4 regions of the Ensifer sp. ENS11 genome follow, and region 4 is predicted to be linked to each of the others. Evidence: riboswitches for the same ligand, from Rfam matches in the RefSeq annotation. Region 4 holds a riboswitch; each other region holds the start of a gene.

Region 1 (4,836 bases), on a different contig from region 4:
ACGATACATTAGCAATCGGAACAATGCCCTACCGCACGCGTTTTTAAATGCATAAGCGTTGGTGTATTGTGGAGGCAACCCAACGTGGGCTCCGGACGGTCTGGCTACTCTCCAACCCAAAGACCGTCTGGATCTCCCTCCACGATTCCAGTGTAATCCCCCCAGCAACGGCGCATACTCTATGCGGGGCAAACGTCGGCCCTGTTCTCCCCTGGGCCGGCTAGGATTAGGGCTATGGGTAAAGCGGTTGGATCTCGCACAGGGATTGTAACGCCTGACGACTTCAAGCAGATCGAATGTGTCTTCCGGGAAATGGTTCAGGAAAGGCACCTCGCCTTTGATAGCGATGAAGCCGTTACGCTCGCGGCGCACCTGATCAGCCTTTTTCAAAGCGGCATCCACGACCACGATGCGCTCAAACAAATGGCTGGTTAATTGGGAGGGCGGCTGCCTGACCCGGCGGGACAACTGGAAAAGAGCGGCCTTCTTTTAGGGCTCTGCGGGAAGACCGCTAGCAATCTCAGCAACGACTAAATATCGAACTAAATCTGATGATTGGCGAGAACAATTCGCATTTAAGGAAAGGAGCGGCTAAGGAGTCGTCTCGTTTCCGCTGTCGTTCCCGCGGCGCCTTTTATAAGCGCCGCTTCTCTGTGGGCTCTGAGCCGGATTCCCCGCTACCAGCAGCAGTTCGACGCACGCAAATCTCAACTTTTGCTCACTTGGAGCCAATTAAAGATTTCGCTATCTTTCTCTCGTCGGTGAAGGCGGTAGCTCAAGAAGGGAGGTCTAAATGGCTATTCACTTTGACCAGTCAGGTTTTGAACTCGCACCCGAACAGCTCGATACACTTCAAAGGATATTCGATCGCATTTGCTTCGAAACGAGGATCCCGCGCCAAGACATCCGCGCTGGCCGCCTCGCAAAATTCCTGATGGATGAATTTAGGTTCGGCAATACGGATGAGTTGGCGTTAACAGAGTGCGGTCGCTGGTTCTGTAGGCGGGCGAGCCCAACACGTCGAATTCAGAGCGAACAGCAACCGACCAGTATGCTGCACTAGGCGATGTGTTGCTCAACACCGCAGAGTGACGCGCTGCCCCACTCTCGGCCCTCGACTGGGATCACACTACGCCAGGCATACTCCGGTCAGCGTGGCCGCGCAACGGCCACGCCGTCATCGAGATGCCCCAGAGACAGCTGAAAATATTCCGCATCCGAGGCCCGATCCGATATGCATGTGCTCGTTAATTCAGCGCCGGCGTCGGTCCCCAGACCTCGCGATAGAATCGGAAGTCGGCACGTTCATGTCCGTGCTGCGAGCAGCAGGCGACGGGACTTATCGAGACCAAACATGTCGCCATAGCGATCGAGCGCGACCATGACGGAGGTGAAGTTGCTTGCATTGACCGCCCTTTCGCGGCCGAGCGAATTTTCTGCACAGATATGGCGCCATTCGGATTCCTTTTTATTGGATGCTGGCCATTTTCCGACCGGGCTTGCACCGTGAACCACTCAAAAACGGGGGACTCTCATGGCTCCAGGACGGCGCCCTACTGAGGAGAAATGGTCGAACTGCATGAATCGCAGTGGCTCTCATCGCCTCGCGCGCGCCCGCGCAGGCGAACACGACGGTGTGCTTGGGAAATGTGTGTATTGTCACTTCCACGGACGGCACCAACCATGAAAGGTCTCTGAGCGACATCAATGAAGAAGCGAGAAAGGAATCGCTTGAGAACATTCGAGACCATTGATTGTTGTGTGGCAGACGATGCCTCCACTTGCCTGAGAGCAAAACTCACGCTGCAGCGCCTTTTCTACTAAACGCATGCTCCTTGATGCCTTCCCGCCGCTAGACGAGCGCGAGGCCCGCCGCATTGATGCGCCGGCTCATGTTGCTCCTCTCGGCGCGATACGCGTTGAGTCTAAGGTATGTGGATGACGCTTTAGCCCCGTTGGGAATAAACTAACAACGCTTGACAAAGCACGGCATTGGCCGTTCAACTCGGTTCATTCACCAGGGGAGTCCCGACAAGGGGCTGAGATATTGCTGGGCGGATCGGCTCTTTCGACCGCAGCGCAATGACCCGTTGAACCTGATCCAGTTCATGCTGGCGTAGGGACGGTGGGAACGACGGCAGTTGCGACAGCTCCTTTGCGATCGCGTGGACGTGTCTCTATCTTTCCAGCGCCAAGATCTGGGTCTCCAAACGTCAAGGTTGGAGCCGACCAATGGTTTTTTCAGATGTCGTACACGAGCCAAACCGCGGACATAGACGGCAACATCGACGCCCGTTAGCGGTGCGGCGCATGGATGAATGGCCCTACAGCTCCGGCCAGGTAACAGCTCGAACGGCTGCCAAATGAGGCAGGTGCTGATCAACGGAGCGGGTGTCATCGGCCTTGTCACCGCATACGAACTGGCGCGACGCGGCATTGAGGTCGACGTCTTCGAACGTTCAAAACGGATTGGCGCCGGCGCATCCTGGTTTGCGGGCGGCATGCTGGCGCCCTGGTGTGAGCGCGAAAGTGCCGACGAGAAAGTCGAACGCGTCGGCGCGACAGCCATCGAGTGGTGGAAGACGGCGCTGCCCGACAAGGTCGTGCAAGAGGGGACACTTGTCGTCGCCGCCGCGCGCGATACACGCGAGCTCGATCGCTTCGCGGCGCGAACCAAAGGGCACAGATGGCTTGATGCAGACCAGATAGCCGAACTGGAACCCGATCTCGCCGGCCGTTTTTCTCGTGCACTCCACTTCCCGAGGGAAGCGCATCTCGATCCGAGAGAGGCGCTGCCTTCACTCCATGACACATTAATGGCCATGGGGGTGCGTTTTCATTTCGGCCAGGCGACCGATGCCACCGTCGATCGCCGTGTCGATTCGCATATTGACTGCACAGGCCCTGCCAGGCTCCCGGATGACGCGGCACTGCGGGGCGTGCGTGGCGAGATGCTCTATCTGCGCACCGGCGACATTCAACTGTCGCGTCCAGTGCGCTTCCTGCATCCTCGACACCCCATCTATGTCGTTCCACGCCGCCAGGGCGTCTTCATGGTCGGGGCAACAATGATAGAGAGCGAATTGTCCGGTCCTATCACTGCACGGTCGCTGATGGAGCTCTTAAACGCAGCCTACGCCCTGCACCCGGCCTTCGGCGAAGCGCAGATCACCGAAACCGGAACTGGCATTCGCCCCGCCTACCCCGACAATCTGCCAAGGATCACGAAAAGCGGTTCGATCTATTCCGTGAACGGTATGTATCGGCATGGTTTCCTGCTCTCGCCGGCTCTTGCGCACGACGTTGCCGAACTTCTGCTCAACCCGGACCACAGATCGGAGTTCTATGATGAACCTTAACGTCAATGGCGAAGAGCACGAGGTCGCCTGCTCGACGCTCGCCGAACTGATGGCTGCACTCGACTATGAAGGAAGCTGGCTGGCGACCGCTGTCAACGGCGAACTCGTTCACGCGGCCGACCGCGATCGATGGCGCTTACGCGATCATGATCGCATCGAAATTCTCTCGCCGATGAAAGGTGGCTGACCATGCTGCAAGTCTACGACACGGAAATCACCTCCCGACTGCTCCTGGGCACAGCGGGCTATCCATCTCCAGCCGTGCTTTCGGACGCGGTGCGGGCTTCAGGGACACAAATCATCACGGTCTCGTTGAGGAGAGAGACGGCCGGCGGCAAAGCCGGAGGTGCGTTTTTCGAACTGATCCGCGAGCTCGGGACGAAAATACTGCCGAACACCGCCGGCTGCCACACCACCAAGGAGGCGGTGCTCACTGCTAAGATGGCGCGCGAGGTTTTCAAGACGAACTGGATCAAGCTCGAAGTGATCGGCAATCACGACACATTGCAGCCGGATGTGTTCTCGCTGGTCGAAGCCGCACGGATCCTTTCGAACGAAGGCTTCGAGGTCTTTCCCTATACGACCGACGATCTGGTTGTCGCCGAGCGCCTGCTGGAAGCTGGCTGCCGCGTGTTGATGCCCTGGTGCGCTCCGATCGGCAGTGCCATGGGGCCGCAAAATCCGTCCGCCTTGCGGTCGATGCGCGCGCATTTCCCGGACGTGCCTCTGATTGTCGATGCGGGCATCGGCCGCCCTTCGCATGCAACGACAGTGATGGAGCTCGGTTTCGATGCCGTGCTCCTGAATACCGCGGTGGCCGGTGCCGGAAATCCGGCCGTGATGGCATCGGGTTTTGCCAAGGCGATCGAGGCCGGTCGGCTGGCTTTTGAAGCCGGCATGCTCGAACCGAGAGACATGGCAGTCCCCTCCACCCCGGTGATCGGAAAGGCGGTCTTCTCATGAAGCTCGATCCCTTCTACCTCATTGTCGACAGCGCGAATTGGGTCGAACGCCTCGTTCCAATTGGAGTGAGGCTGGTCCAGCTTCGCATCAAGGAAAGACCCGATAGCGAAGTCCGTAGCGATATCCGCATCGCCAGAACCATATGCGAGAGACACGGTTGCCAACTTGTCGTCAACGACCATTGGCGCATGGCGATCGACGAAGGCTGCGATTTCGTTCATCTCGGCCAGGAAGATCTGGCGCAAGCTGACGTGGCCGCGATCCGTGGGGCCGGCCTTAAGCTCGGCATCAGCACACATGACGAGGCCGAACTCGATATGGCGCTGTCAGTCGCGCCCGACTATGTCGCGTTGGGTCCGGTCTATCCGACCGTTCTCAAAAAGATGAAATGGGAGCCGCAGGGACTTGCTCGCCTCGCCACATGGAAGAAGAAAATCGGACCGACCCCACTGGTTGCGATCGGTGGACTGAACCTTGAACGCATTGATGGCGTCCTCACCCATGGCGCGGATTG
Region 2 (4,836 bases), on a different contig from region 4:
CCGTCTTCACCGTGCGTTTGAAGAGGGCCTGAGCGATGCAGCAATCCGTATGCCTCGTCGACGACGACAGCGAACTCAGGCGGGCGATGAAGCAGACGCTGGAGCTTGCCGGCCTCGCGGTCTCCGCCTTTCCCGGCGCGGCGGAAGCGCTCGCAATCCTCAACCCGGATTTTAGCGGGATCGTCATCAGCGATATCCGCATGCCCGGGATCGACGGCCTCACGCTGTTTCGCCGGATCGCCGATTTCGACCCCGACCTGCCCGTCATTCTGGTCACCGGCCACGGCGATATCCCGATGGCCGTTCAGGCCATTAAGGACGGCGTCTATGATTTCATCCCGAAACCCTTTGCCGCCGACCGTCTGGTGCAGAGCGCACGCCGCGCCTTGGAAAAACGCCGGCTGGTGATGGAAAACCGCGCGCTGAAACGCGCAGCCGAAGTCGCCGGTGAGAGCCTGCCGCTGATTGGCCAGACACCGGTCATGGAACGGCTGCGCCAGACCTTGCGGCATATCGCCGACACCGACGTGGATGTGCTTGTTGCCGGCGAAACCGGCAGCGGCAAGGAGGTGGTGGCGACGCTGCTGCACAATTGGAGCCGGCGCCGCAACGGCAACTTCGTGGCGCTGAACTGCGGCGCACTGCCGGAAACGGTAATCGAGAGCGAGCTTTTCGGCCACGAGCCCGGCGCCTTCACCGGTGCCCTGAAGAAGCGCGTCGGCCGTATCGAGCATGCGAGCGGCGGCACGCTTTTCCTCGATGAGATCGAGGCGATGCCGCCGGCAACGCAGGTCAAGATGCTGCGAGTGCTTGAAGCCCGTGAGATCACGCCGCTTGGCACCAATATCGTGCGCCCCGTCGATATTCGGGTCATCGCCGCGGCCAAGATCGACCTCGGCGACCCGGCCCAGCGGGGCGATTTTCGCGAGGATCTCTATTTCCGGCTGAACGTCGTCACCCTGTCGATCCCGCCGCTGCGCGAACGCCGGGACGATATCCCCCTTCTCTTCTCGCATTTCCTGACGCGGGCAGCCGAGCGTTTCAAGCGCGACGTGCCGACGCTTTCGCCGGCCGTCAGCCACTATCTGAGGTCTCATTCTTGGCCGGGCAATGTGCGCGAGCTCTCGCACTTCGCCGAGCGCGTCGCCCTTGGCGTCGAAGGTTCGCTCGGCCAACCGATTGCCGCGGCGCCGACCAGTGCCGGCCTGCCCGAGCGGATCGAGCGCTACGAGGCGGAAATTCTGAAAGAAGCGCTGCGGGCGCAGCACGGCGACGTCAAGGCGACGATCGAAGCGCTCGGCATTCCGCGCAAGACCTTCTATGACAAGCTGCAGCGGCACGGCATCAACCGTGCGGATTATGCCGATCGCCGGGGATCAGAGAAGTCCGGCCGCTAGCGCATTTCCAGGAAAAGTGCGGAGCGGTTTTCCGTCAGGAAATGCGTAAAAACGAAAAGAACGAGCGTGCCCGCGGCTTCGTCTCATCCGGAAACGCTCTACCGGGCAATCAACAGGCCTGACACGCAACCTTCGGATTAACGCTTGACGGCGCATCCGGATCGATGGCTATCTCTAGGCATTCACCAGGGGGGTCCCGTCAAGGGGCTGAGATACTGCTGGGCGGATCGGCTTTGCCGACCGAGGCGCAGTGACCCGTTGAACCTGATCCAGTTCATACTGGCGTAGGGACGGTGCAGACATTGACGCCACGATTCCGTCATTCGCGCGGAATTTCAGGCAAACATGTCTTTTCCTTCCGGCTTCAGAACTGGGTCTCCAACCGCAAACTTGGAGCCTCATCATGAATATTGCCACCAAACCCGCAGAACTCTCGGTCACAAAAGGCCCGCTTCCCGCCTCGAAAAAGGTCTACAAGCCAGGCACGATCCATCCCGACATCCGCGTTCCCATGCGCGAAATCACCCTGCACCCGACGTCGGGCGAGCCGCCGGTCACCGTCTACGACGCCTCCGGTCCCTACACCGTAGAAGATGCCAACATCCGCATCGAGGATGGATTGCCAAGACCGCGCCGCGACTGGATCATCGCTCGCGGCGATGTCGAAGCCTATGACGGGCGCGACGTGCGGCCGGAAGACAACGGCTTTGCCTCCGGCGACCGGCTGACGCCGACCTTTCCCCTCCGTCACGCGCCGCTGCGCGCAACCGGCCGGCGCGCGGTGACGCAGCTTGCCTATGCGCGGGCCGGCATCATCACGCCCGAGATGGAGTTCGTCGCCATCCGCGAGAACCTTGGCCGCGACGCTGCACGCGCCGCGCTACGCGACGGCGAAAGCTTTGGCGCCCATCTCCCCGATCACGTCACGCCCGAATTCGTCCGCCAGGAGATTGCCAGCGGCCGCGCCGTGCTGCCGGCCAACATCAACCACCCAGAATCCGAACCGATGATCATCGGCCGGAATTTCCTGGTGAAGATCAATGCCAATATCGGCAACTCCGCCGTCACTTCGTCGATGGCCGAGGAAGTGGAGAAGATGGTCTGGGCCACCCGCTGGGGCGCCGATACGGTGATGGACCTTTCGACCGGCCGCAACATCCACAACATCCGCGAATGGATCATCCGCAACTCGCCCGTGCCGATCGGCACCGTGCCGCTCTACCAGGCGCTGGAAAAGGTCAACGGCATCGCCGAGGATCTCACATGGGAAGTCTATCGCGATACGCTGATCGAGCAGGCGGAACAGGGGGTCGATTACTTCACCATCCATGCCGGTGTCCGGCTGCACTATATCCCGCTGACCGTCGACCGCGTCACCGGCATCGTCTCGCGCGGCGGCTCGATCATGGCGAAATGGTGCCTGCACCACCACAAGGAGAGCTTTCTCTACGAGCACTTCGAAGAGATCTGCGACATCTGCCGCGCCTATGACGTCTCGTTTTCGCTCGGCGACGGCCTGCGTCCGGGCTCGATCGCCGATGCCAATGACGCGGCGCAATTTGCCGAACTGGAAACGCTGGGCGAGCTGACGAAGATCGCCTGGGCGAAAGACTGCCAGGTGATGATCGAGGGCCCCGGCCACGTGCCGATGCACAAGATCAAGGAAAACATGGACAAGCAGCTCGCTGTCTGTGGCGAGGCGCCGTTCTATACGCTTGGGCCCCTGACGACCGACATCGCCCCGGGCTACGACCACATCACCTCGGGCATCGGTGCCGCGATGATCGGCTGGTTCGGCACGGCCATGCTCTGCTATGTGACACCGAAGGAACATCTGGGGCTTCCCGACCGCAACGACGTCAAGGTGGGCGTCATCACCTACAAGATCGCGGCCCATGCCGCCGATCTCGCCAAGGGGCACCCGGCGGCCCGCACCCGCGACGACGCCCTGTCGCGCGCCCGCTTCGAGTTCCGCTGGGAGGACCAGTTCAACCTGTCGCTCGATCCGGAAACCGCCCGCTCCTTCCACGACGAAACCTTGCCGAAGGAGGCGCACAAGGTCGCGCATTTTTGCTCCATGTGCGGGCCGAAATTCTGCTCGATGCGGATCTCGCACGACATCCGCGCCGAGGCGCAGAAGGAAGGTTTTCAAGCGATGGCGGCCAAGTATCGTGAGGGTGGCGACCTCTATATGCCGGTCGACAGCGAGGCAGACGTTCGGGGATAACGACCACGCCAGAAGGGGCGGCGACCCCGCCCCTTCTGGCGCCCGGCGGGCTCCGGCACTCTTTACGCAATGGCCCATCTCTTCGTCATGCTCGGGCTCGACCCGAGCATCCACATTGGAGGCAGCCGGCTTGTCGATACGAGGCTGACACAGAGGTGCCGGCTGGATGCTCGGGTCAAGCCCGAGCATGACGGTGTGAGAGGAATTGCTGCCGCATCAGCATCTTGATCGCTCCAAGGAGGTCGCACCCGGCCCCTTCCGGCGCCCTAAGGGCTACCTGCAAGCCGGACGGCGACGTCGAGCAGGACATTGGCACCGGCGACGAGATCTGCCGGATCCGTGTGTTCGCGCGGATTGTGGCTGATCCCGTCGCGGCTCGGCACGAAGATCATCGCCGCCGGCGCGATGCGCGCGATCATCTGGGCGTCGTGGCCGGCGCCGGAGGTCATCCGCCGGCTCTTCAGCCCACGGGCCTTCGCGGAAACTTCAATCGCCGCGACGATCGCACCGTCGAAACTGACGGGCTCGAACCGGGCGAGACGCTCGACAGAGACGATCACATGCTCTTCCTGCTCAAGCCGGTCGAGAAAGCCGGAAAGCGCGCTTTCAAGTGCCCTCAGGCGATCCTCGTCCGGGTCGCGCAGGTCGATGGTAAAGACCGCGCGCGAGGGGATCACGTTGATCGCGTCCGGCTCGAAGCGCATGGTTCCGATCGTCGCAACGCTCGGCGCGTTTGATCGCGCGATGTGCTCGCGCAGGAACAGGCCGACGCGCGCGGCAGCAAGGCCCGCATCGGAGCGCATTGCCATCGGCGTCGTGCCGGCATGATTGGCAACGCCGTCGATGGTCACGCGCTGCCAGGAAATCCCTTGCAGATTTTCGACGGCGCCGATCGTGGTCGCTTCGCGCTCAAGCACCGGCCCCTGCTCGATGTGCAATTCAACATAGGCATGAGGTTTCAGAAAGCCGGGCTCCGCGGTGCCGGCGTAACCTATGCACGCGAGTTCCGATCCGAGCGTCGTGCCATCGGTTCCGACCGTCGCAAGCGCGGCTTCGACCGCAAGGCCGCCCCCATGAACAAGCGACCCCAGCATATCGGGCGCGTAGCGCACCCCCTCCTCGTTGGTAAAGGCCGCGACGACGATCGGGCGGACAGGCGCGAATCCCTGCTCCTTCAGTGTCTCGATGACTTCGAGGGCGGCCAGCACGCCG
Region 3 (4,836 bases), on a different contig from region 4:
TGGCCGTTCTCAACCCGGATCGTATGTAGATCCAGTGTGAGTTCATCGACTGCCCCGGTCTTGATCCTCAGCGCGCCATTGGCGTTACCGACGATATCCATCTCGCTTGCGTTGCCGCGAACAACGGAAGGGCCAGCTGCGATGAGTTCCCGGGCGAAGACAAGCCGCGACGGCGAATAGTCGCAATGCACGGGATCGACGATCCACGGCTTGTCGGCATCGCGCGCAACCGCCGCTGCCAAACGGATCGCCCTCCGGCGCTCTTCATCAAGCGTACCGAGATTGACGACGAGCGCATCGGCGCGGCGGGCAAAAGCCTCGACCTCCTCCGGTGTCGATGTCATCGAGGGGATCGCACCCAGCGCTGCTAACCCATCGGCTACAAACTTCTGCACCACCGTGTTCATCAGGCAATGCACCCGCGGGCGCTGCTCCCGCACAAGCGCCAGCGATGCAGCAGCATTTTCGACGAAGCCCGACGTGCCCGTCATCGAATTTCCACCGCGATATCGTCGACAGCAGGTGCCTTACCGATCAAGCCACTTTCGGCGAGAAACGCCCCAAACCGCTCGTATCGACCACGATCGAGCGCCGCCGGCCTTTTGGCGAACCGCGGCAGCGTGTCCGTGAATGCGCTACGGTTGAGTTCGTCGTCAAGATTCGGATAGGCCCTGATGAACAGCTTCCAGGCTTCATCCGGATGGTTGGTGAGGAAGATCGCACCCCGCTCCACTGCGGCGAGGAAGGGCCGCAAGCGCTTGTCGGCAAGTTTTGCCTTATCGGCGACGAAGACAAGTTCGTCATAGACAGGCACGCCATGCTCTTCGGGAAAGAAGGACCGGCCCTCATGTCCCTCAATCCGCATCTGCGTCAGTTCAAAATTCCGGAAGCCGCCGATCGTTGCATCGACCTTACCGGCGATCAGCGACGGAGACAGGGCGAAGTTGACGTTGACGAGCTCGACGTCTTCTTTCTTGAGACCGGCCGAGGCGAGCATTCGGCCGAGCATCGCATCCTCGAAACCGGACACGGAAAAGCCGATCTTCTTGCCCTTCAGATCGGCAAGGCTGCGGATCGGACCGACGTCAAGGACGGTGACGGTGTTGAGCGGCGTCTCGACCAGAGTGCCAATGCGAACAAGCGGCAGGCCTGCGGCTTGATCGAGATAAAGGTTCGGCTGGTAGTGCACGCCGATATCCGCCTGCCCGGCTGCGACCAGTCGCGGTACACTTGATGGGTCGGCGGGTGGTACGAGTTGGACCTCGAGCCCCGCATTTTCGAACAGACCGAGTTCATTGGCGACAACGATCGGCGCGTGGTCGGGATTGACGAACCACTCCAGCATCACTGTCAGCTTTTCAGCGGCAGTTGCTGAGCCGGCCGAAAAGACGACGCCGAGTGCGAGGCTGGCGGAAAGCAGAGATTTACGGATCATGATGTTATGAACTCTCCCAATTGATCTCAGAAATTCAGGTTTCCCGCGCCCAGTGCGCGAATGGACGGGTTGCCTCATCGACGAGCAGCCTGAGGGCGACGACAAGTACGGCAAGAATGGCCATCGCAGCGAAGACGACATCGGTCTGCATGCGGGCATTTGCCTGGACGATAACAAAACCGAGCCCGGCCGAGGCGCCAACCCATTCGCCGACGACAGCGCCGAGCGGCGCCAAGGGAGCCGCAACGCGCAGGCCGGTAACGAGCCCCGGCAACGCCAGAGGCAGTCGCACGAGCCTTAGCGCCTGCCAGTGGCTCGCCTGGGTCAGCGCGACGGCATCGAGGATCTGCGCGTCGGTACGGCGTAGGCCGTCCGAGAAAGCGGAAACGACGGGAAAGAAGATGATGATCGCCGCCATCACGATCTTCGAGGCCATGCCGAAGCCGAACCACAGCACCAGCAAAGGTGCGATGACGAAAACGGGAAAGGCCTGGAGGACGAGCACGAAGGGCCAGGCGAGCTTTCCAAGCCGCGGAAAAGCCGCCAGCCCGATAGCCGTCGCAACGCCGAACGCCGTGCCGACCGCGAGCCCGGCCAGCATTTCCGCGATCGTCACCAAGCTCTGCTCAAGCAGAAATCCCGGCTGCCGCGCAAAGACGGCCAGTACCTCGATCGGCGTTGGTAACAGATAGCGCGGCGGCGCAAAGACGACGACCGCCCCTTGCCAGAGGACAGCAAGCACAGCAAGGCTACGAACAAATGTGAAAGCCAAGCCCATCGCCGGTCAGCCGACGCAGCAACCCGGACAAAATGCAAACCCTCCATCCGGCGGCAACTTGGCAAAAGACAGCATCGATCGATCTCCAGACAAAATATCACGGAGACCCAGGTGAAAGCGAAGACGCGATTAGTTTGCCGAAAGCGGCTCTTTTCCCGTTCCTACGCCGGCATGACCCGGATCAGGTTCAAGGGTCCGGCTCACCGCCATCTCAGCACTGCATTGTGCTCCCCTCGGAATGGTCTGATTTTATGAAAGAATCCCAGGTGACTGTCAACGCGACTTCGACGATTCTGCCTAGAAAAGGCGAAGATTCCAGAATTGCCGACTTAACTACGAATCCCGCTCAAACGGCGCACACATTGAGGTGAACGTTGACAACCGCTGCAGCTCGAATTCCAAAGACAGCCAAGAATTCGTGGAGAGTGGCTACGTCGACGCTTAAGACCCGGACAGCCGCCAGCGACGTGCCTTACACCTGCGGAGGCTATTCAGACCGCCATGACGTGCGCGTCGGCGCCAAAGGTTACTCCGAGAAGTCCAAGCAAAGCGACCCGTAATGCGCCCGAAGAATTTATCCTCTTTAGGTGCGTTGCGCGAGCTCTGCCCAACGGTCCTATTTCCACAGAAATATGTCCACAAACGACCGCCGCTAGAAAAACTGCAATTAACTGCGTTCCGCAACCAGTAGGTCGCTTGCGCGGCGGCTCTCCCGTCGGGCATAATCTGCTCGGATGAAATCAGTCCAAATCAGCGGCATCTCCGGTTAGTCTTAAGTAAGACACAGAATTGCAATGATCTGATTTCGCTGAGATATATTAGAGGGCCTCGGGACGCCGGTTGTAGGTTTATGATAGCAGATATGAATGCCACTTGGTATAAAACGTTTCTCGATGTCACAGCTCGTCAATGGGAAGCGTTTCCCGAAATAACGAATGATGGCGTCATACTGATAGACCTAACTCACGATTGGATAGAGTATTTATTGTATTCTCTCCTGATAGCAAAAGGTTTACAACTTGAGAAAAAGTGCAAGATTGTCGGCTTTTGTTTAAATACTTCCGTCGTTGCGCAATCATGCCCGAAATTGAACATCAGCGCTATTCGGGAGATTGCTAGGGCTCACGGCGTCCACGAGGTTATATATCTTTCCAAAGACGACTTTGAGAGAGAATTCGGCGGTACTTTTCGAAAAGCATTCACAATCATAGAAGACATGCTACAAGATGATAATGAGGCCCGACATTTCATAAACGACGTTGACAAATCTAGAGCGCATATCCTGACATGTGCTTATGAAAGCGCCTTACGGGCTGGTCTCATTCCTTCATGCGAAGGGTTCGGCCGTGAGATCTTTGAAGCTACGCTAGAGGCCAAATACGTCGATGAGTATTTATCGACGTTCTTCAATACTGAAAATGTTGTTGCCGTAGTTGCTGGGCACATGGATTACAATCCATGGCGACTTGCATGTCATCATGCTACGTTGAGAGCGATCCCAATCTACAACTTTTTCACTGGCCGAACTGTTTCTGTCTGGCGGTTAGCGCCTTCTGCCGACGAGCCGTTTGGGGCAACAAAAGCGCGAGCGAATGCAGCGGCTTTTGAAGCGTCGAAAGAAGCGTTAAAAAACAGTCCGTGGGCATACGGGCACTCAACGCTTGCAGTACCAACCAAAGGATGGAGCACTATCCCGACATCGCTATCAGCAGCTGGCGCTAGACCTCTCTTGAAACGTTACTTTGCGAACAGATACCCCTGGCGTGACGGGAAGCCAATCGTATCTGTCTTTGCGCATACTTTTTCCGATATCCCATGCTCTGACGCTCAAGTTTTCCGTGATCACTCGGAGTGGCTGAGGGAGACCTTGTCTTTCGCAGCGTGCGATGAATCAAAGAACTGGATAATCCGCCCACATCCGCTTGATAAGGTCTATGACCGCACTGGGCTAATTGACCAGCTACGGGAACAATATGCTGAGGTAAGTAACATACACTTTGCTGATGCTAGCCAAGGCGCTGTGGAGTGTTTTTCGATGTCAGATCTTATAATTACCGTCCGGGGAACGATTGGTATCGAAGCTTCAGCGGCGGGAATCCCTTGCATTCTCGCCGGTGCCGCACCTTATTCGCGCTGCGGATTTTCTCGGCCATGCCACACCCGGGAGGAGTACTTCTCCCTTCTGTCAGGCTCAGAGATTCCCGTTATGAGTGACCGTGAAAGGTGGCTTGCGCAGGCATTCCTACTTTTTGAATCCACGCTGGCGAATGTTCAATCCGAAGCGCTTCCCGAGATTTGTAGCTTTTGGGTTGATGAGATGACCTATTTTCAAGAGGCCTCTGAGCGGCTGAGCCGTTACTCTATCGAACGCGACCCCTTCATGAACGCACTCCGAGCGATTAGTACGGCAGGAGAGGGAAGATTTGTTTGGCCCATTTCTCTGTCGGAACCAAATGAGCGACCGGCGCTGACTTCGAGCGATGGCTTCCCGTTGTACTTCACACCCTGGCGTTCGGGCATAAAAACAACTGTCGACGGATTTCATTCCGCCGATGAATCGGGAACTTGGTCGAGCAAAGTCAAGGCCTCTATTCTTTTGCCGGCCGCACGCGAAAACGTAAGG
Region 4 (4,836 bases):
GTCGACGCCAACAAGTTCTACCGCCGCCTGGGAATTCATGCGTTTCGTCCTTCCGGCACTCGCCTGTCGCCGGCCGTGCCGAGCATGGTGAAGATCAGGCAGATGAGGCCGAGGAAGAGCGCCAGACCGGCTGCATCCGCGGTGCGATAGCTGCCCATCCGGCTGTAGAGCAGCCATGGAAGCGTGACCATGTCCTGCGAACCGAACAGCGCCACTGCACCAAGGTCGCCGAGCGACAGCGCCATGGCGAAGGAGAACGCCATCAGCAACGGTTTCCGGAGCGGCGGCAAGTCGATCCATCGCAGGCGATGGAAGCCGCGGATGCCGAGGCTTGCTGTCAGTCGGTCGGTGCGTGCGGCATGTGTTGCCATCGCCGGTGCCAGGATCCGGTGCACGAACGGCAGCGCCATCAATGCGTTGATGGCGACGACGATGGCGGGGGCGAAACGGGCGACATCGCCGAAGGGGCGCAGGAGCAGAAACCATCCCGCACCGAGCACGACCGGCGGCACCAGCAGCACCAGCGACGTGCTGGCGGTGACAGTGCCCGCAAATGCCCTGGCCAAGGTCGGGGCGTGGCGACGCGCCACGACGATGCCGGCGGCGCGGATCATCGCGGCGGCCATGGTGACGCAAAAGAATGCCGAGAGGACGGCGATGACAATGCTGGTGACGAGAGCACGATGCACGGTCGGGTCGCCGGCAAGCTTCACCAGATCCGCACGCAGGCCGGAACCGACGACGGCGATCAGCGGTGCGCCGATGAAGAGCAGCGAGAACAGGATCCAGCCGGCGTCGGACGTCCGGGAGAGGCCGGTTCCTGCATCATAGCGTCTGGAGATTTTGCCCGCGGTTGCGCTTTGTGCAGGTTCGGTCGCGACACGCGTTAGAGCCAGGAGCAGGGCTCCGGTCATGACGATCTGTAGGGCGGACAGGGCGATCGCCCGCGGCGGGTCGAAATCGAAGCGCAGCGCCTGGTAGATCGCGACCTCGATGGTGCTGGCGGCAGGCCCGCCGCCGAGCGTCAGCACCAGCGTGAAGCTGGTGGCGCAGAGCATGAAGACGAGGCCGGCAGCACCTGGCAGCAATCCCCGAAGGACCGGCCACTCGACAAAGCGGAAGAGTGCGGCTGGCGGCATGCCGAGATTGGCGGCGGTTCTCCAGTATTCCGAAGGGATGCGCTCGAGCCCGGCGAGAAAGAGACGTGCGATAAGCGGCATGTTGAAGAAGACGTGGGCGAGCAGGATGCCGAAAAGGCCGTAGATGCTGATCGGCTGCTGCAGCCCGAGGCCGGCGAGGGCGGTGTTGAGCGCGCCCTGCCGGCCCCAGATCTCGATCAGCCCGAGCGCGCCGACAAGCACGGGCAGGCCGAGCGGCAGGGCCATCACCCGCAGAACCCAGACGCGGCCGGGAAAGCTCGGCCGGCGCGCAAGCGCCCGTGCGATCGGGATGGCAAGAACAACGGAAAGCAGCGTCGAAAGGCTCGCCTGCAGCAAGGTGAAGCGCGTTACCCGCCAGATATAGGCATCGAACAGCACGCTGTTGCCGAAGTCACCGCTCTGGAGCAAAAGGGCTGCAATCGCCAGGCCGACAAACAGCAGGATACCGCCGAGACTTAAAGTCCCGGCGGTCATCGTGATGCGATTTTCGGCAGGCGCGAACAAATGCGCCTCAGTTCTTGCTAATGGCGGCCAGCCATTCGTCGATCCAGGCCTTGCGGTTCGCCGCCACCTCTTCCGACGGCAGCAGGAAAGTCTTCTCCGGATTGACCAGCTTGCTAAAAGCCTCCGGCAGCGGCTCCTTGGTCGCCGCGACCGGCATCATCCAGTTGGTCGTCGGAATGATCGACTGGAACTCCGGGCCGGTCATGAAGGCGAGAAACTGCTTGGCAAGCTCCGGCTCCTTGGCGCTCTTGGTCATGCCGGCAACTTCGATCTGGATGTAGTGACCTTCCGAGAATTCGGCCGCCTGGTAGCGGTCGGTGTTTTCCGCCACCATGTGGTAGGCGGGCGACGTGGTGTAGGAAAGCACCATCGGCGCTTCGCCCTTGGTGAAGAGGCCATAGGCTTCCGACCAGCCCGGCGTTACGGTCAGTACCCTGTCCTTGAGCTTGGCCCAGGCGGCGCCGGCTTCGTCGCCATAGACGGCCTTGACCCAGAGAAGCAGACCGAGGCCCGGCGTCGAGGTGCGCGGATCCTCGATGACGATCTTCTGAGAGGCGTCGCCTTCGACCAGTTCCTTCAGGCTCTTCGGCGGCGTCTTCAAGGTCTGGGTGTCGTAGACGACGGCGAAATGGCCGTAGTCATAGGGAAGGAAGGTGTCGTCGGTGAAGTCGCCGGGTACCTTGACGTTGGCAGGCTCGATGCCGTGCGGCGCGAAGAAGCCGGTGGCCTTGGCCTCGGCGACGAGGTTTGTATCGAGGCCGAGCACGATGTCGGCCTTGGAGGCCGCGCCTTCGAGCTTGAGGCGGGTCAGAAGCTCGACGCCATCGGCGACGCCGACATAGGTGACCTTGCATTCGCAGGTCTTCTCGAAAGCTTCGGCGACCTTGGCACCCGGCCCCCATTCGGTGATGAAGCTTTCATAGGTGTAGACGGTCAGCGTCTTGTCGGCAGCAACGGCATTGGCCGCGAAGACAAGTCCTGCCGTCGCGGCAAGCGCTAGCCGGCTAAGAACCTTGAGTTGCGATGAATTGGACATGGCAGGCACCTCTCCCTAAAAATGATGTTGCATGGGAAAAGGGCGTATCGATCCGATCGCGTCTAATCCCTCCGCCGGTATGAGCCGGATCAGGTTCCGCGGGTTGGCGTTCAACGCCTCTCAGCCTTCGGCCGCCATGCGGTCGGAAGGCACCCCGTTAGAGCGGGTAGAGATTTACCGCCGAGCCGGTTTGATGGCAAGCGAAGTTTGAGGACGGCAAAAGCGCCCGCCCCGCATTTTCGCGCCGCGGCGCATGGGGTAAAATCGTCGGCAGAGTTTGCAGACGCCGAAGGAGCCTGCGATGACTGACATGCTCGTTCGCCTTTATGCACTGCCGGCACAAGCGAGATCACCGCTTGCTGACGGTATCGGCATTCACCGCGCAATGGCACCCGAACGAAGCTTGTTGTTCCCTGGATCGAGCAGACATTTGGCTCCGGCTGGGCGGGCGAGGCGGAGGCGGCCTTCAGATCGACGCCGACGTGCATGCACATCGCGGTGTTCGAGGACCGGATCGTCGGCTTTGCCTGCCACGATGTCACAGCGCTCGGTTTCTTCGGGCCGACGGGCGTCGACGAGGCCATGCGCGGACGGGGATCGGCGAGGCGCTCTTGCGCGTGAGCCTGACGGCGATGCGTGACGCAGGCTACGGTTACGCCATCATCGGCGGCGTCGGCCCGGCCGAATTCTACCGACGCACGGTCGGCGCCATCGAGATCCCCGATTCCAACCCCGGGATCTATGCGGAGATGCTGTTTCCCGATACCTTGCCCGAAGATCACTGACAACGAGGACGCAAAATCGCCGGATCGCGCCCTTGTTCGGTTTTCTTGCTTTTCCTTGCCCGTGCCTTTGCGCTATGGGCTTTGCCATGGCCCGATCCACCTTCACCATTCTGCTCGGCGGTGCACTGACCCCGACCGATCGCCTTGCGCGCCAGCTCGCAGGCAGCCGCTTCGTTGCGGCCGATGGCGGCATGCGGCATGCGCGGGTGCTATCCGTGACCCCCGACGTCTGGGTGGGCGATTTCGATTCGACCGAGGAGGCGCTGCTCGCGGAATTTGCCGATGTCCCGCGCGAGCCCTATCCCGCCGCCAAGGCTGCGACCGATGGCGAAATCGCTGTCGAGGCGGCGCTGTCGCGTGGCGCCGAAGCCTTGATCTTTGCCGGCGCGCTCGGAGGATCACGCAGCGACCATGCCTTCCTGCACCTGCTTCAGGCTGCTTCGCTGGCCGAACGTGGGTTGCCGGTGTTCATGACCTCGGGTGAGGAGGAGGCCTATCCGCTGCTTGCAGGCGAGATCGAAATCGATCTGCCGAAGGGCAGCCTATTCTCGATCCTCGGACTGACCGATCTCATCGGGCTTACGATCGTCAACGCGCGTTATCCGCTCACCGATTTCACGTTGCCGTTCGGGTCTTCGCGCACCGTTTCCAATGTCGCGGAGGGTCCCCTTCGCATTTCCCTCGACACCGGCCGGGCGATCGTTCTCGCCCGCCCCTATGACCTTTCCGGAGCCTGAGCCTTGGCGCCTCCCATTCTGAAACTCGACGATATCTTCCTGACCTTCGGTGGCACGCCGCTTCTGGCCGGCGCCAACCTGCAGGTGGAGCCGGGGGATCGCATCTGCCTTGTCGGGCGCAACGGTTCCGGCAAATCGACGCTGATGAAGATCGCCGCCGGTCTTGCCGAAGCGCAATCGGGCGAGGTCTTCCGCCATCCGTCCTCGACCGTTCGCTACCTGCCCCAGGCACCGGATTTCGAAGGCTACGACACGGTGCAGGCCTATGCCGAGTCGGGCCTTGGCCCAAGCGACGACCCGTATCGCGTCGCTTACCTACTGCAGCACCTGGGTCTGACCGGCGAAGAAGACCCGGCACGCCTTTCCGGCGGCGAGGCGCGCCGCGCAGCGCTTGCCCGGGTGATGGCGCCGGAGCCGGATATCCTGCTGCTCGACGAGCCGACCAACCATCTCGATCTGCCGACGATCGAATGGCTCGAAGACGAGCTGACCCGCAGCCGTTCGGCCCTGGTGCTGATCTCGCACGACCGGCGCTTCCTCGAAAAGGTCTCGAACGCGACGGTCTGGCTCGATCGCGGCCAATCCCGCCGGCTCGACCGCGGCTTCGGCCATTT

The links. Region 4 has a riboswitch for thiamine pyrophosphate ahead of thiB (thiamine ABC transporter substrate binding subunit). Riboswitches for the same ligand answer to the same signal wherever they lie in the genome.
Region 1: linked by a shared signal. The riboswitch ahead of thiO (glycine oxidase ThiO) and the one ahead of thiB (thiamine ABC transporter substrate binding subunit) in region 4 are both predicted to bind thiamine pyrophosphate.
Region 2: linked by a shared signal. The riboswitch ahead of thiC (phosphomethylpyrimidine synthase ThiC) and the one ahead of thiB (thiamine ABC transporter substrate binding subunit) in region 4 are both predicted to bind thiamine pyrophosphate.
Region 3: linked by a shared signal. The riboswitch ahead of IB264_RS30960 (ABC transporter permease) and the one ahead of thiB (thiamine ABC transporter substrate binding subunit) in region 4 are both predicted to bind thiamine pyrophosphate.

What each region holds. Positions count from the first base shown of each region.
Region 1 covers NZ_JACVAN010000028.1:55,667-60,502, reverse strand. The annotation lists gene IB264_RS31225 (hypothetical protein) at 235-435, shown strand; gene IB264_RS31220 (hypothetical protein) at 794-1,063, shown strand; TPP riboswitch at 2,010-2,141, shown strand; gene thiO (glycine oxidase ThiO) at 2,364-3,359, shown strand; gene thiS (sulfur carrier protein ThiS) at 3,349-3,546, shown strand; gene IB264_RS31205 (thiazole synthase) at 3,549-4,322, shown strand; gene IB264_RS31200 (thiamine phosphate synthase) at 4,319-4,836, shown strand, end outside.
Region 2 covers NZ_JACVAN010000003.1:363,114-367,949, reverse strand. The annotation lists gene IB264_RS08720 (sensor histidine kinase) at 1-32, shown strand, start outside; gene IB264_RS08715 (sigma-54 dependent transcriptional regulator) at 36-1,397, shown strand; TPP riboswitch at 1,575-1,706, shown strand; gene thiC (phosphomethylpyrimidine synthase ThiC) at 1,801-3,624, shown strand; gene IB264_RS08705 (Zn-dependent hydrolase) at 3,891-4,836, opposite strand, start outside.
Region 3 covers NZ_JACVAN010000028.1:6,301-11,136, reverse strand. The annotation lists gene IB264_RS30970 (hydroxyethylthiazole kinase) at 1-491, opposite strand, end outside; gene IB264_RS30965 (ABC transporter substrate-binding protein) at 488-1,432, opposite strand; gene IB264_RS30960 (ABC transporter permease) at 1,470-2,213, opposite strand; TPP riboswitch at 2,355-2,457, opposite strand; gene IB264_RS30955 (hypothetical protein) at 3,076-4,836, shown strand, end outside.
Region 4 covers NZ_JACVAN010000008.1:253,228-258,063, reverse strand. The annotation lists gene IB264_RS18020 (ATP-binding cassette domain-containing protein) at 1-39, opposite strand, end outside; gene thiP (thiamine/thiamine pyrophosphate ABC transporter permease ThiP) at 36-1,640, opposite strand; gene thiB (thiamine ABC transporter substrate binding subunit) at 1,672-2,700, opposite strand; TPP riboswitch at 2,750-2,867, opposite strand; partial or broken gene IB264_RS18005 (GNAT family N-acetyltransferase) at 3,002-3,485, shown strand; gene IB264_RS18000 (thiamine diphosphokinase) at 3,572-4,222, shown strand; gene IB264_RS17995 (ABC-F family ATP-binding cassette domain-containing protein) at 4,226-4,836, shown strand, end outside.